3 regions of the Tepidamorphus gemmatus genome follow, and region 1 is predicted to be linked to each of the others. Evidence: predicted binding sites of a transcription regulator. Region 1 holds the regulator's gene; each other region holds the start of a gene.

Region 1 (4,799 bases):
CATCTGGGCGGACAGCCCCGAGCGGGGCTTCGTCGACCGGACATCGGCGGCGATCCTGGTCCTGCTCGGTTTCCTGGTCCTGATGAACGGGATCGCCATCTTCCTGCGCCAGCGCCTCGAGCGCACCTGGTAGCCGGCGCTTCAAGGAGCACATGATGAACGACGCCGCAGTGATGGAACGTCCGGCACATCTGACGACGGTGATCCCCGACCCGGACATGAACCCGGTCAAGGTGGAGGCGCGCGACGTGTGCGTCTTCTACGGTGCCAAGCAGGCGCTGTTCAATGTCTCGATCGACATTCCGGAGCGGTCGGTGACCGCCTTCATCGGCCCGTCGGGCTGCGGCAAGTCGACGTTCCTCAGATGCATCAACCGGATGAACGACACGATCGACGGGACGCGCGTTACCGGCCGCATCACGCTCGACGGACGCGACATCTACGAGCCGAGCCTCGATGTCGTGGAGCTGCGCGCCAGGGTCGGCATGGTGTTCCAGAAGCCGAACCCGTTTCCGAAGTCGATCTACGACAACGTTGCCTACGGCCCGCGCATCCACGGCCTTGCGCGCGGCAAGGCCGAGCTCGATGCAGTCGTCGAGGCGAGCCTCAGGAAGGCAGGGCTGTGGAACGAGGTGAAGGACCGGCTGGACGACCCCGGCACCGGTCTGTCGGGCGGCCAGCAGCAGCGCCTGTGCATCGCCCGCGCGATCGCCGTCAACCCGGAGGTGATCCTGATGGACGAACCCTGTTCGGCGCTCGATCCGATCGCCACGGCCCGCATCGAGGAGCTGATCGACGAGCTCAAGGCCAACTACTGCATCATCATCGTCACCCATTCGATGCAGCAGGCCGCGCGGGTGTCGCAGCGCACCGCGTTCTTCCATCTGGGTAACCTGGTCGAGGTGGGGCCGACGCAGCATGTCTTCACCAATCCCAGGGACACCCGCACCCACGACTACATCACCGGCCGCTTCGGCTGAGGCAACGCCATCCTCCCGGGCGGCGCAGGAGAGGACCATGACCGAACACATCGTCTCGTCCTACGATGAGGAACTGCAGAAGCTTTCGCTGATGATCAGCCGCATGGGCGGCCATGCCGAGAAGCTGCTCACCGACGCCATCACGGCGCTCAACCGCCGCGACCAGGCGCTGGCGATGCGCACCATCGCGGCCGACGACGAGATCGATCGGCTCGAGCGCGAGGTGGAGGACCTTGCCATCCTGATGATCGCCAAGCGTCAGCCAATGGCACTGGACCTGCGCCAGATCATGGCGGCGATCAAGATCTCGTCGGATCTGGAGCGGATCGGCGATCTGGCCAAGAACATCGCCAAGCGGGCGGTTGCCGTGCAGTCCGAGCCGGGCTCGCGCCAGACCGTGCTCGGCATCGACCACATGAGCCAGATTGCGCTCGAGCAGCTCAAGAACGTGCTCGACAGCTTCGCCCGCCGCGATGTCGATCTGGCGTTGGAGGTCTGGGGACGCGATGCCGAACTCGACGTGATGTACACGTCGATCTTCCGCGAGCTCCTGACCTACATGATGGAGGATCCGCGCAACATCACCTTCGCCACGCATCTGTTGTTCGCGGCGAAGAACATCGAGCGGATCGGCGATCACGTCACCAACATCGCCGAAACGGTGGCCTATCTGGTGCGCGGCGAACCCTTGCTCGAGAAGCGGCCGAAGATGGACCAGTCCAGCTTCGCCACCGCCGATCTGCCGCAGACCGATGACTGAGCGGACGCACATGGCCAGGAATGCAAAGGTCCTGATTGTCGAGGACGAGGAACCGCTGACGCTGCTGTTGCGCTACAACCTCGAGGCCGAGGGCTATGCCGTCGAGTCGGTCGGCCGCGGTGATGAGGCGGAGACGCGCATCCGAGAGGTGACGCCGGATCTGGTGCTGCTCGACTGGATGCTGCCGGGCATCTCGGGAATCGAGCTGTGTCGCCGGCTGCGGGCGAGGCCCGAGACGGCAAACCTGCCGGTCATCATGCTGACCGCGCGCGGCGAGGAAAGCGAACGCATCCGGGGCCTGGCGACCGGCGCCGACGACTATGTCACCAAGCCATTCTCGCTGCCCGAACTGATGGCGCGGGTGAAGGCGATCCTGCGCCGGGCGCGGCCGGAGATCATCGCCTCGGTGCTGCAGGCCGGCGATATCGAGCTGAACCGCGAGACCCACCGCGTCCGCCGCGGCGGCCGCGAGGTGCATCTCGGCCCGACCGAGTTCCGGCTGCTGGAGTTCCTGATGCAGAGCCCGGGCCGCGTGTTCACCCGCGAACAGCTGCTCGACGGTGTCTGGGGACGTGACGTCTACGTCGACGAGCGCACCGTCGACGTCCATGTCGGCCGGTTGCGCAAGGCGATCAATCGCGGCCGCAAGATCGACCCGATCCGCACGGTGCGCGGCGCCGGTTACGCGTTCAACGAGCAGTTCGCCGCCAACTGACAGCCGGGGGGCGCGCGGTCGGCCATCCACCCTGAACGGGCGCACGGCGAGTCGAGCGGTGCGGCAAGTGCACACGACCGGCGCGGTCGCGCCTGTCTCATTCAAGCGGCTGCGTCACTTCTGCCACCGCCCTTCCGCGGCAGTCCGCGCCGCCCGGCGGTGCGAATGGCGGCGCGGGCGGCGATGGCCTCAGCGTCCGCGCCGCCGGTCTCCGGCCGGCTGGTAGGCGATGCGGCAGTGATGTTCGCAATAGGGCATGCCGGGTTCCGAACGACGACCGCAGAAGTAGAATTCGGCGCTGCCAGGATCGCCGACCGGCCATTTGCAGGTCTGCTCGGTCAGCTGCAGGATCGTGACCCGTTCCTCCGGCAGGATGAACAGCTCTTCCACCACCGCCGGCGCGCGGACCTGCACGACCACCTCCTCCTCCACCTCCTCGTCGAGCTCCGGCGACAGAGCGACCTTGAGGACCGTGTTGCCGATGACACGTGCCGCCGGGCGCGGCGGCAGCGAGGGTCGGCGCACCTTGCGCTGGCGGGGCGCCGCGGGTCGCGCCGCCTTGGCACGCCCCGAGAGCCCGAGCCGGTGAACCTTGCCGATCACCGCATTGCGGGTCACACCGCCCAGCTCGGCGGCGATCTGGCTCGCGCTCAGGCCGTCACCCCACAGCTTCTTGAGAAGTTCGACGCGCTCATCCGACCAAGACATTTCGCCGCTCCATATCGTCTGTGCGGACGGAATCCGGACCCCCGACGGAATCGCCCGACAGGCGAGCTCCCGCCCCTGCACCACAAATAGGTGATTCAACTGGTCCGCCGCACGAAATGTCGTATATCGACGGTTGAAGGCTACAATATGGGCGGACTCTCGGGCAACCCCGGCGCTTACCTTTCCTTAGCAATTTCCCCAGAAAGCGTCGGGGTGATTCGCGAATGCAACAGTGCCGGCCCGACGCCGCGGCCCGCGGTGTGCCGCCCGCCAGCAGGTCGCTGCAATTGACAGTGTCGGCCACGCAAATATTATGATCTGCATGATGCCGCCGTGGGAGGCGGCATTATTCGTTTCAGCATCAGGATCGACGACCGTGACGTCTGCGCTCTATCCGACATTCGCGCGGGCAGACCTTGCTTTCGAGCGGGGAGAAGGCGTGCGCCTGTTCACCGCCGATGGCACGGAGTACCTGGATTTCGCCAGCGGCATCGCGGTGAACTCGCTCGGCCACTGCCATCCGCACCTCGTCAAGGCCCTGACCGAACAGGCCGGCCGGGTGTGGCATGTCTCCAACCTGTATCAGGTGCCGGGGCAGGAGGAGCTGGCGCGACGTCTGACGGAGAATTCCTTCGCGGATGCGGTGTTCTTCACGAATTCCGGCGCCGAGGCGCTGGAATGTGCGATCAAGACGGCGCGGCGCTATCACTATGCCTCGGGGAGTCCCGAGCGCTACCGCCTGATCACCTTTGAAGGCGCGTTCCACGGCCGCACGCTGGCGACGATCGCCGCAGGCGGCCAGCCGAAATACCTGGAGGGTTTCGGTCCGGCGGTTGACGGCTTCGACCAGGTGCCGTTCGACGATCTCGATGCGGTCAGGGCCGCCATCGGCCCGCAGACCGCCGGGATCCTGATCGAGCCGGTACAGGGGGAGGGCGGCCTGCGGCCGGTGCCGTTTGCGACGATGCGGGCGCTTCGGGCGCTCTGCGATGAGCACGGTCTGCTGCTGATCGTCGACGAGGTGCAATGCGGCGTCGCCCGGACCGGGAAGCTGTTCGCCTATGAATGGTCAGGCATCGAACCCGACATCATGGCGCTTGCCAAGGGAATCGGCGGCGGCTTCCCGATGGGGGCCTGCCTGGCGACCCGCGAGGCGGTGAAGGGGATGGTGCACGGCGTGCACGGCACTACCTTCGGCGGCAATCCGCTGGCGATGGCCGTCGGCAATGCGGTGCTGGACGTGGTGCTGGAACCCGGGTTCATCGATCACGTGCGGGAAATGGGTCTCAGGTTCCGCCAGGGGCTGGCGCGGATTGCCGACGAGCATCCGGGGATCATCGAGACGGTCCGAGGCGAGGGCTTGATGATGGGCGTCAAGTGCCGTGTGCCCAACAAGGAGCTGGTTGCAGCGCTGCAGGCGGAAAGGTTGCTGTGCGTCGGTGCCGGCGACAATGTCGTGCGGCTGATGCCGCCGCTGATCGTCGAAGCGTCCGACATCGATGCGGCGCTGGATCGGATCGATGCCGCCTGCCGCGCCCTCGAGGCCGCGGCAGCGCTGCGGAGGGCGAGCGCATGAGCCGGACCTATCGCAATTTCGTCGATCTCAGCGAGATTCCTGCCGTCGAACTGCGGCGGA
Region 2 (4,799 bases), on a different contig from region 1:
AAGCCGCACGAAGGAGCCGAGGAACTCGATCCAGGCAATCTCGCCGGCAACGACGTTGCGGCCGTGCTGCGTGCCCAGCTCGATGTCCTCAGGCCTGATCGCGACCGTGACAGGTGTACCCGTCGGGATGCCGTCCTCGTCGCAGGCGAGTTCGGCGCCATAGGCATGGAGACGACCGGGACCGGCCATGACACCCGGCGCGAAGTTCATGGTGCCGATGAAATCGGCGACGAAGGTGGAGGCCGGCGTCGCATAGATCTGCATCGGGGAGCCGACCTGTTCGATCGTGCCCTGGTTCATCACCACGATCCGGTCGGCCATCGTCAACGCTTCCTCCTGATCGTGGGTGACCATGATGGTGGTGATACCGAGGGTGCGCTGCAGCTTCTTGATCTCGAAACGCAGGCGGGCGCGAACCTTGGCATCGAGCGCCGACAGCGGCTCGTCGAGCAGCAGCAGGCCGGGCGACGGCGCCAGCGCCCGCGCCAGCGCGACGCGCTGCTGCTGGCCGCCGGACAGCTGCGCCGGGTACTTCTCCGCCTGGTCGGTGAGACCGACGAGATCGAGAAGTTCGTCCACCCGTCGCCGGATGTCGGCGCGCCGCAGACCGCGGTTCTCGAGGCCATAGGCGACGTTGCGGCGGATCGTCAGGTTGGGGAACAGGGCGTAGGACTGGAACACGATGCCGAAATCGCGTTCGCCCGGCGGCAGCGCCGAGATGTCGCGGCCACCCTGATGGATGCGCCCTGAAGTCTGGATGTCCAGGCCGGCTATCGCCCTGAGCAGCGTCGTCTTGCCGCAGCCCGACGGGCCGAGGAAGCAGACGAATTCGCGGTGCGCGACCTCCAGCGAAACGCCCTTCAGCGCGGCGAACCCGCCAAAGCGCTTCGTCACGTTCTCGATGGCCAGATAGGGGCCGTCATGCGGTGGCGCGACGGAGTAGGCCGTTTGTCCGGGAGCGGCTGGTGGCATCGTCTCATCCCCCTTCCCTGCCCGGGCCGCTGGGCCATGCTTCGCTGCATGCAACCCCGGCATCCGCCGCAGCGCCAGGCAGGCCGCGAGCACTGTCGACAGACAGGTCCCGGACACAGGCAGCGCGGCATCCGGGGGCCTGTGCTGCGCCGGGTCAGCGACCCGACGTCCGCTCAGGGCGCAGAACCGTCATTTCGGCTGTGACTTTCCGTCGTAACGCTTCTGCCACTCCTCGAGGATGCGGGCGCGGTTCATCGCCGCGAACTCGAAGTCGTTGTCGATCAGCATCTCGGTGAAATTTGCCGGCAGCCCCTCGAGCGGCTTGGCGATCCCGTCGACGGCGACGATAGCGTAGCCCTCGTTGTACATGCGCATGGCATCCTCGCTGATCGCCCAGTCGATGAGCGTCTGCGCCGCCTCCAGGTTTGGCGTGCCGCGCACGATCGCTGCCGCCTCCATGTCCCAGCCGACCCCTTCCTCGGGGATGACGATCTCGATCGGCGCGCCGTCGGCCTTGGTGCGCGCCGCGCGGTACTCGAACGAAATGCCGATCGGATACTCGCCGGCACCAGCCATCCGGCACGGCGCGGAGCCTGAATGGGTGTAGACCCCGATGTTCTCGTGCAGTTTGTCCATGTACTCCCAGCCGCCCTCCTCGCCGAACAGCTGCAGCCAGCTGGACACGTCGAGGAAGCCGGTCCCCGAGGAGTTCGGGTTCGGCATGACGATGGCACCCCTGTAGACGGGATCGGTCAGATCGGCCCAGCTCTTCGGCAGCGGCAGACCCTTCTTCCCGGCCTCGACGGTATTGAAGCAGATGGCGGCAGCCCACACGTCCATGCCGACCCACTCGGGCGGATTGGCAGGATCGCGGAATCTGGGATTGAGCTTGTCCAACCCCTTGGGCGCGTAGGGCTCAAGCATGCCCTCCGCCTTCATCAGCATCAGCGATGTTGCAGCCAGTCCCCAGATCACGTCCGCCTGCGGGTTGTCCTTCTCGGCGAGCAGCTTGGCGGTGATGATGCCGGTCGAGTCGCGCACCCAGTTGATCCTGATGTCCGGATGGGCCGCGTTGAACTTCTCGGCATAGGCGGCGAGCTGGTCCGCCTCGATGGCGGTATAGACGGTAAGTTCGGTTGCGGCATGCGCGGCTTCTGACAGGCCGAGCAGCAGCGCGGCACCGGCAAGCAGCCGGAACGGTTTACGGGTTGTCGTCAAGGCAGCCTCCCGATCATCTGAAAGCACAGGCCGCGCCGGAGGGTCTTCGCGACGGGCTTGGACGGACGATAGGGAGCGCGGACGACAGGCAGGCGACGATTGCATGAACGATGCATGACAGTGGCGCGGCGATCGCTGCGGCATTGGACAGGTGCCTGCCCCAAGCGGCAGATCGTGACCGGCCGTCACCGATCACCGATGGCGGGCGCCACTCTGTCGCCGCGATCAGGCGCGGTGTGCTATCGGGAGATGGATCGGCCGATCGTCAAGGCGCGCGCCGGACAGCCCGACGTGCCTGTCGAAATCCGAAACCGGCGGCCCCGCGTCGACGTGTTCGCCGATCGCTGCTACCTGAAGCGGGTCGCCGAGAAGATCTATGCGAAGGATTTCGAGCTGTTCGGCTACTGAACGGCCCTCGGCACGATCGGCACCGCTGCCCACGCCCCCAATTTGATCCGGACGAAACCGGCGATCTTGGCAGTCCCTTACAGGAATGGTGGGCGCACATGGACTCGAACCATGGACCCGCTGATTAAGAGTCAGCTGCTCTACCAACTGAGCTATGCGCCCGCCGAACGCGGCCGTCGCAGCCTTGCGGCTGCGGCGTCGAGGCGGGATATAGCAACGTCGGCGCGCCGCGTCCAGATATCCGCGTCCGTTTTCCGCCAGGTGCGTGGCCGCGATGACCGCCGCTGCCGCCATGTTCATCCGACGCGGCTCGCACCCCGGGGCAAGCGACCCGCGAGGCTGGCGGCGATGCAGTCCGCCGTCGCCGGATTGCAGGCGACCGGAACATCGTAGAGCGCCGCCAGCCGGATCAGCGCCTTTACGTCCACATCGTGCGGCATTGCCGTGAGGGGGTCGATGAAGAACACCAGCGCGTCGATCGTCTCCTCCGCGATCAACGCCCCCATCTGTTGGTCTCCGCCGAGAGGTCCGCTTCGCAACCGCCGGATCGCCAGATCGGGATGCGCCTCCAGCAGCGCACCGCCGGTCGTACCGGTCGCGACCAGCTGGTGCGGCGCCAGCACCGCGTGCCAGCGGCCGACCCAGGCGACCATCGCCGGCTTCTTGCTGTCATGGGCGATCAGCCCCACAGTCAGGCGGGGCGGGGGCGGTGACGTGTCAGCCATCGTCGTCTCCAGGTGCGGTCGGTGACGGCCACGGCAAAGCGCGCCGGTCAACGACATGCGAGATCGGGCCGACAGCATGGTGCAGCTCTACCGCCAGGGAAAGGATTCGCTGATGACCAGCCTCGGCCGATTGCGCAACCACATCGGCGGTGAACACGTGGAAGGCTCGGGCAGCCTGTTCGAGACGATCAACCCGACGACCGGGCTTCCGCTCGGGGAGGCGCGTTCGTCGCTGGAAGCCGACGTCGATTCCGCCGTTCAGGCAGCCGCAGCGGCTCAGCGTCAATGGATCGCAATGCCGCCTGCCGAACGGGCGCGGGTCCTCCACCGGGTGTCGCAGCGCTTGCGCGACAAGCGGATGGAGCTGGCCCGGCTGGAGGTTCTCGATGCCGGCAAGGCGATCCAGGAGGTTCCGGCTGCCGACATCGATTCGGCTGCCGACTGCTTCGAGTTCTTCGCAGGCGTGCTGCAGGCCGCCCATGGCGAGCATATCGATCTGGGGCCATCGGCCTTTGCCTATGTGCGGCGCGAACCGCTGGGCGTGGTGGCAGGAATCGGAGCCTGGAACTATCCGATCCAGATCGCCAGCTGGAAGACCGCCCCCGCGCTCGCCGCCGGCAACGCGATGATCTTCAAGCCGAGCGAGCTGACACCGGTGTCGGCGCTGGCACTGTCGGAGATTGTCGCAGAGGCGGGCGCTCCGCCCGGCCTGATGAATGTGGTGCTCGGTGCGGGGGAGACCGGTGCCGCGCTTGCCGCCCACCCGGGCGTTGCCAAGATATCACTGACCGGTTCGGTGCCGACCGGCACAAGGGTCATGGCGGCGGCAGCCGAGACACTGAAGCATGTGACGATGGAGCTCGGCGGCAAGTCGCCGCTGATCGTCTTCGAGGATGCCGACCTCGACGACGCGGTGTCCGCCGCGATGCTCGGCAATTTCTATACGCAGGGCGAGATTTGCTCGAATGCGACGCGGGTCTTCGTCCACCGTCGCCTCCATGATGCCTTCCTCGAACGGGCGATCGCCCGGACCGAGGCGATCAGGGTGGGTGATCCGCTCGACCCCGACACGCAGATGGGGCCGCTCATCTCGCAGGCGCATCTGGAGAAGGTGCTGGGCTATGTCGAGGCCGGCCGCGCCGAGGGCGCGCGGCTGGTCACCGGCGGCGGTCGCATCACCGAGGGGCCGCTGGCCAGCGGCTGGTTCATGCGGCCTGCAATCTTCGCCGACTGCACTGACACGATGAAGATCGTCACCGAGGAGATCTTCGGCCCGGTAATGAGCGTCATGACCTTCGAGACCGAGGAGGAGGCGGTCATCCGCGCCAACGCGACACCGTTCGGGCTCGCGGCTGGCGTCATGACCCGCGATCTCGCCCGCGCCCACCGCATGGCCGCCGCATTGCAGGCCGGTGTGGTCTGGATCAACGCCTACAATCTCACCCCGGTGGCAATGCCGTTCGGCGGCTCCAAGAT
Region 3 (4,799 bases), on a different contig from region 1:
GTCTGCAACGGTGCGGGCGCCGCCGGCATCGCCTGCCTCGAGCTGGTCAAGGCGATGGGCTTCCCGAACGAGAACGTCATCCTCTGCGATACCAAGGGCGTGATCTACAAGGGCCGCGAGGAGGGGATGAACCAGTGGAAATCGGCGCACGCTGTCGACACCGACGCGCGCACGCTGGCCGACGCGATGAAGGGCGCCGACGTGGTGTTCGGCCTGTCGGCCAAGGGCGCCTTCACGCCGGAGATGATTGCCTCGATGGCGCCGAACCCGATCATCTTCGCGATGGCCAATCCCGATCCGGAGATCACGCCGGAGGAAGTCGCCGAGATCCGCGACGATGCGATCGTGGCCACCGGCCGGTCCGACTATCCCAACCAGATCAACAACGTGCTGGGCTTTCCCTACATCTTCCGGGGCGCCCTCGACGTGCGCGCGACAACCATCAACGACGCCATGAAGATTGCCGCGGCCAAGGCGCTGGCGCAGCTGGCGCGCGAGGACGTGCCCGATCAGGTGGCGGCCGCCTATCGCGGCAACCGGCCGCGCTACGGCCGCGAATACATCATCCCGGTGCCGTTCGATCCGCGCCTGATCAGCGCGATTCCGGCTGCGGTCGCGCGCGCGGCGATGGAGTCGGGCGTCGCCGGACGGCCGATCGTCGACATGGACGCCTATCGCGCCGAACTGTCGGCCCGGCGCGATCCGATCGCCGGCACGCTGCAGCGGATCCACTCGAAGATCCGCCGCGCGCCGAAGCGCGTCGTATTCGCCGAGGGCGAGGAGGAGCCGGTCATCCGCGCCGCCTTCGCCTTCGCCAATTCCGGTCTCGGCTGGCCGATCCTGGTCGGCCGCGACCAGCAGGTGCTGGAAACGATGGCGGGGCTCGGGCTCGAGCCGCGCGACGACATCGAGATCGTCAACGCCAGGCTGACGCGCCGCAACAAGGACTATGCCGATTATCTGTACGCCCGCCTGCAGCGGCGCGGCTACCTCTGGCGCGATTGCCAGCGGCTGGTCAATACCGACCGTAACACCTTCGGCGCCTGCATGGTGGCGACTGGCGATGCCGACGCGATGATCACCGGCGTCACCCGCAACTACTCGATCGCGCTCGAGGACATCCGCCGGGTGATCGACCCGAAGCCCGGCCATCGGGTGATCGGCGTGTCGCTGGCTCTGGCGCGCGGCCGCACGGTGCTGGTCGCCGACACCGCGATCCACGAGATGCCCGGCGCCGAGGAACTCGCCGACATCGCCGTGGAGGCGGCCGGCGTGGCGCGCCGGCTCGGCTACGAACCGCGGGTGGCGCTGCTCGCCTACTCGACCTTCGGCCATCCCAGCGGCGAGCGCTCCGAACGCGTCCGCGAAGCGGTGAAGATCCTCGACAAGCGGCATGTCGATTTCGAGTATGACGGCGAGATGTCGGCCGACGTCGCGCTGAACCGCGACGCGATGGCCGCCTATCCGTTCTGCCGGTTGTCGGGTCCGGCCAACGTCCTGGTGATGCCGGCGATCCACTCCGCGTCGATCTCGACACGCATGCTGCAGGAGCTCGGCGGCTCGACCGTGATCGGGCCGCTGCTGGTCGGCCTCGACAAGCCGGTGCAGATCGTCGGCCTCGGTGCGACCGACGCCGACATCGTCAACATGGCGTCGATCGCGGCCTACAATATCGGCGGCTGAAAGATCGGCGGCTGCCCACAGCCGGCGGGTGGAGGGTGCAGCGCGGCGACGTGCGGGGCGCGGCAGGTCGCGACGCCCCGCCGCCCGGCAGGTCACACCGGCAGATCAGGACAGCCGTTCCCTGGGCGGGCCGAAATGGCCGAAATAGCGCGGGTTTATCGCCGAGACCGGCAGCACGATGCAGACGTCGGTGGTGCCGAACTGGTGGTCGACCACCGCGCCATCGCCGACGAAGGCGCCGAGCCTCAGATAGCCCTTCACCAGCGGCGGCAGCGAATGCAGCGCGGCACGCGCGTCGATCGCCTCGGCCGGTATCCGGTTCATCGGCACGTAGCGGCCGGGAACGGCACGGATGCGCCACTCCTCGGGCGCCGCGGCATGGTGGTGCAGGAATGACAGCGGCAACGCCAGCAGATCGGGCCGAGTGCCCTCGAGGCTGGCGCAGCCGATCATCACGTCGATCTCGTGGTGCTGGACATAGCCCCAGCAGCCCATCCACAACAGCTCGACGGTACGCTTGTTGCGGTATTCCTTGAGGACGCAGGAGCGTCCGAGCTCGAGAAAGCGCAGCGGCCGGTGGCGCTCGACGAGATCGGCGATCTCGAACTCGTCGGCGGTGTAGAAGCCGCCATACTGCTCGGCGACGTCCTGGCGCAGCAGCCGGTAGGTGCCAACCACCACCGGCTTGCGGCGGCGGCGCAGGTCGGCCGGCGGATCATGGTCGATCACGAGCAGGTGATCGCAGAGACCGTCGAAGCCGTCGACGTCGCGACGCAGGAACTTGTGACCGGCACCGGCCTGGGCCGACATCTCGCGATAGAACACGCGGTAGCGTAGGCTCTGCGCCATGCGCACCTCGGCGGCGGTGCGGGCCAGCCGCACCTCGAGCGATCCGATCCGGCCGAAACTGTCCGGAACGGGCGGCCGGGTCCGCCCGAAATCGAAGGTCATCGGCGTCAATCCGGCAACAGGCCCGAACTTCCGCACGAGCCGGCCGGGGCTGAACCTGTCCGTCAGTCGCATCTGGCCCCTGTGCCGCACCTGTCAGCGAGCCTCCCCCCGAAGGTGACGGGTCCCCTCACGGTGCCCGAACCGGGGTGTCCCGCCCCCATTTCCTTCGCGATATGAAACATAGTTCGCCGACAGTTGCGTGACAATCGTGAACGCTGCTGCGGGTCCCGTGCCGGGGCGGGTGTGCATGCTCACGGGATGCGGCGTACGGTCGGTGCGCCGTCCGGTCGGGGGCCGGTGCAGGACGCCGCGGCGCGACGGCGCGGGCACGCGTCAGCGCCGGGCGGACCGCGTGGCAGACGTCGAGTCGGGCTCAAGCCATGCGGCCAGCGCCTCGCGGGTCAGCGGCTTGACCAGGAAACCATCCATCCCCGCCGCAAGGCAGGCGCTGCGGTCCTCGGCGAAGGCATTGGCGGTGAGCGCGACGATGAGCGGGCCACCGGACGAATGCTCGCCGCCGAGCGCGCGGATGCGCCGGGCGGCCTCGAGCCCGTCGAGACCGGGCATGTGGATATCCATCAGGACGACCGGGAACGGCCGCCGCCGCCGCCGCGCGGCCCGATACATGTCCACGGCCGCAAGACCGTCGCGGGCCCGTTCGCTCCGGTGTCCCATGCGCGCGAGCAACGCCTCGGTCAGGAGGGCGTTGACGTCGTTGTCCTCGGCCAGAAGGATGTCGAGGGCGCGCACGGCGGTGCGGCTGCCCCGCGCCGCAGCCGGGTCCGGCATGGCTTCGCCCGAACGCGGTTCGCGCGCTGCCGCACTGCCCGCGCCGCAGGCGACACCGAGCCGGGTGACAAGCGACTGGCGCCGCACCGGCTTGACGAGATAGCCCGCGAATCCCCGCTCCTCGATCAGGGCGGGCAGCGACTGGCGGCGCGCCGGCGTGACCAGCACGATGGTCGGCAAGCGGGCGGGCTCGGCCGCGTCGGCAAGCGGCAGGTCGACCAGCACCGCGTCGTGGCGACAGGGAGCGGCGAGGCGGGCAGCGAGCGTCGCGCCGCGGGCGACGGCTTCGACCCGGGCGCCCTCCTCGCGCAGCGTGGCGGCTAGCGTCTGGCGCAGCAGCGGTTGTGCGGCGGCGATCAGGATGGAGCGTCCCTCGAGCAGCCGGCGGCGTCTCGCCGGCTGCGGACCACCTGCAGGGGCAAGGGGCAGGGCGACCCGGAACACACTGCCGCGGCCGGGGCGGGACGACACCGTGATGTCGCCGCCCATCGCCGTCACCAGCCGCCGGCAGATGGCAAGCCCGAGGCCGGTGCCACCGTGCCGACGCGATGGCCCGCCCTCGGCCTGCTCGAACTCCTCGAAGATGCGGTCGACCGCTTCGGCCGGCACGCCGATTCCCGTGTCGCGGACCGCGATCGCGACGCCCTGTCGGCCGGGCAGCGGGCGGACCTCGATGGAGACGCCGCCGCGGTCGGTGAACTTCACGGCGTTGCCGGCGAGGTTGAGCAGCACCTGGCGGACCCGGTCGGCGTCGCCGACGAGTGCCGGCCCGACATCGGCGGACACGAAGACGCACAGTTCCAGGCCCTTCTCCTCGGCACGCGGCTGCAGCAGCTCGGCGACGTCCTCGATGAGCGGGGCGACGGCAAAGGGTTCCGACGCGAGCTCGATGCGGCCCGCCTCGATGCGGGAGAAGTCGAGGATCTCGTCGATCATGCCGAGCAGGCTTGCCGCCGAGGTGCGCACCGCGCGGGCATAGGTCGCCTGCTCGGGCGTCAACCCGGTGTCGAGCAGCAGGTCGGCCATGCCGATGACGCCGTTCATCGGCGTGCGGATCTCGTGGCTGAGCGCCGCGAGGAAGCGTGACTTGGCGCGGTTGCCGGCTTCCGCCGCGTCGCGGGCACGCCGCAACGCCGCCTCGGCTTCCTTGCGTGCGGTCACGTCGCGGCCGATGCTCTGCACGGCAACGAGGCGCCCGGCATCGTCGCGCACCGGGACGTCCTGCCAGTGGATCCAGCGGATGCCGTCGGCGGTGCGGTAGCGCGCCTCGAAGGCAGCGACGGGGGTGCCGATCGGCCCCGGCCGGTTGGGCTCGTCGAGCGGATGCGGCATCGCGCGGGTGCCGAGGACGATGGCGCGGTCGAAGCCGAACAGCG

Evidence for each region. The regulator PhoB, encoded in region 1, activates phosphate uptake and scavenging genes when phosphate is short. The targets are predictions, from matches to a motif close to TGTCATNNANCTGTCAT.
Region 2: EDC22_RS15020 (putative 2-aminoethylphosphonate ABC transporter substrate-binding protein) is a predicted target of PhoB. The motif match lies at 2,294-2,310, and genes of this name have one in related genera.
Region 3: olsB (l-ornithine N(alpha)-acyltransferase) is a predicted target of PhoB. The motif match lies at 2,823-2,839, and genes of this name have one in related genera.

What each region holds. Positions count from the first base shown of each region.
Region 1 is NZ_SMAK01000001.1:62,167-66,965, forward strand. Features, by position in the region: gene pstA (phosphate ABC transporter permease PstA) at 1-133, shown strand, start outside; gene pstB (phosphate ABC transporter ATP-binding protein PstB) at 174-980, shown strand; gene phoU (phosphate signaling complex protein PhoU) at 1,018-1,740, shown strand; gene phoB (phosphate regulon transcriptional regulator PhoB) at 1,751-2,455, shown strand; gene EDC22_RS00305 (GcrA family cell cycle regulator) at 2,645-3,163, opposite strand; gene EDC22_RS00310 (aspartate aminotransferase family protein) at 3,489-4,739, shown strand; gene argF (ornithine carbamoyltransferase) at 4,736-4,799, shown strand, end outside.
Region 2 is NZ_SMAK01000011.1:4,337-9,135, reverse strand. Features, by position in the region: gene EDC22_RS15025 (putative 2-aminoethylphosphonate ABC transporter ATP-binding protein) at 1-972, opposite strand, end outside; gene EDC22_RS15020 (putative 2-aminoethylphosphonate ABC transporter substrate-binding protein) at 1,162-2,190, opposite strand; gene EDC22_RS15015 (hypothetical protein) at 2,389-2,598, shown strand; tRNA gene EDC22_RS15010 (tRNA-Lys) at 2,685-2,760, opposite strand; gene EDC22_RS15005 (methylglyoxal synthase) at 2,895-3,323, opposite strand; gene betB (betaine-aldehyde dehydrogenase) at 3,379-4,799, shown strand, end outside.
Region 3 is NZ_SMAK01000003.1:279,142-283,940, reverse strand. Features, by position in the region: gene EDC22_RS06740 (NADP-dependent malic enzyme) at 1-1,683, shown strand, start outside; gene olsB (l-ornithine N(alpha)-acyltransferase) at 1,789-2,634, opposite strand; gene EDC22_RS06730 (PAS domain-containing hybrid sensor histidine kinase/response regulator) at 2,968-4,799, opposite strand, start outside.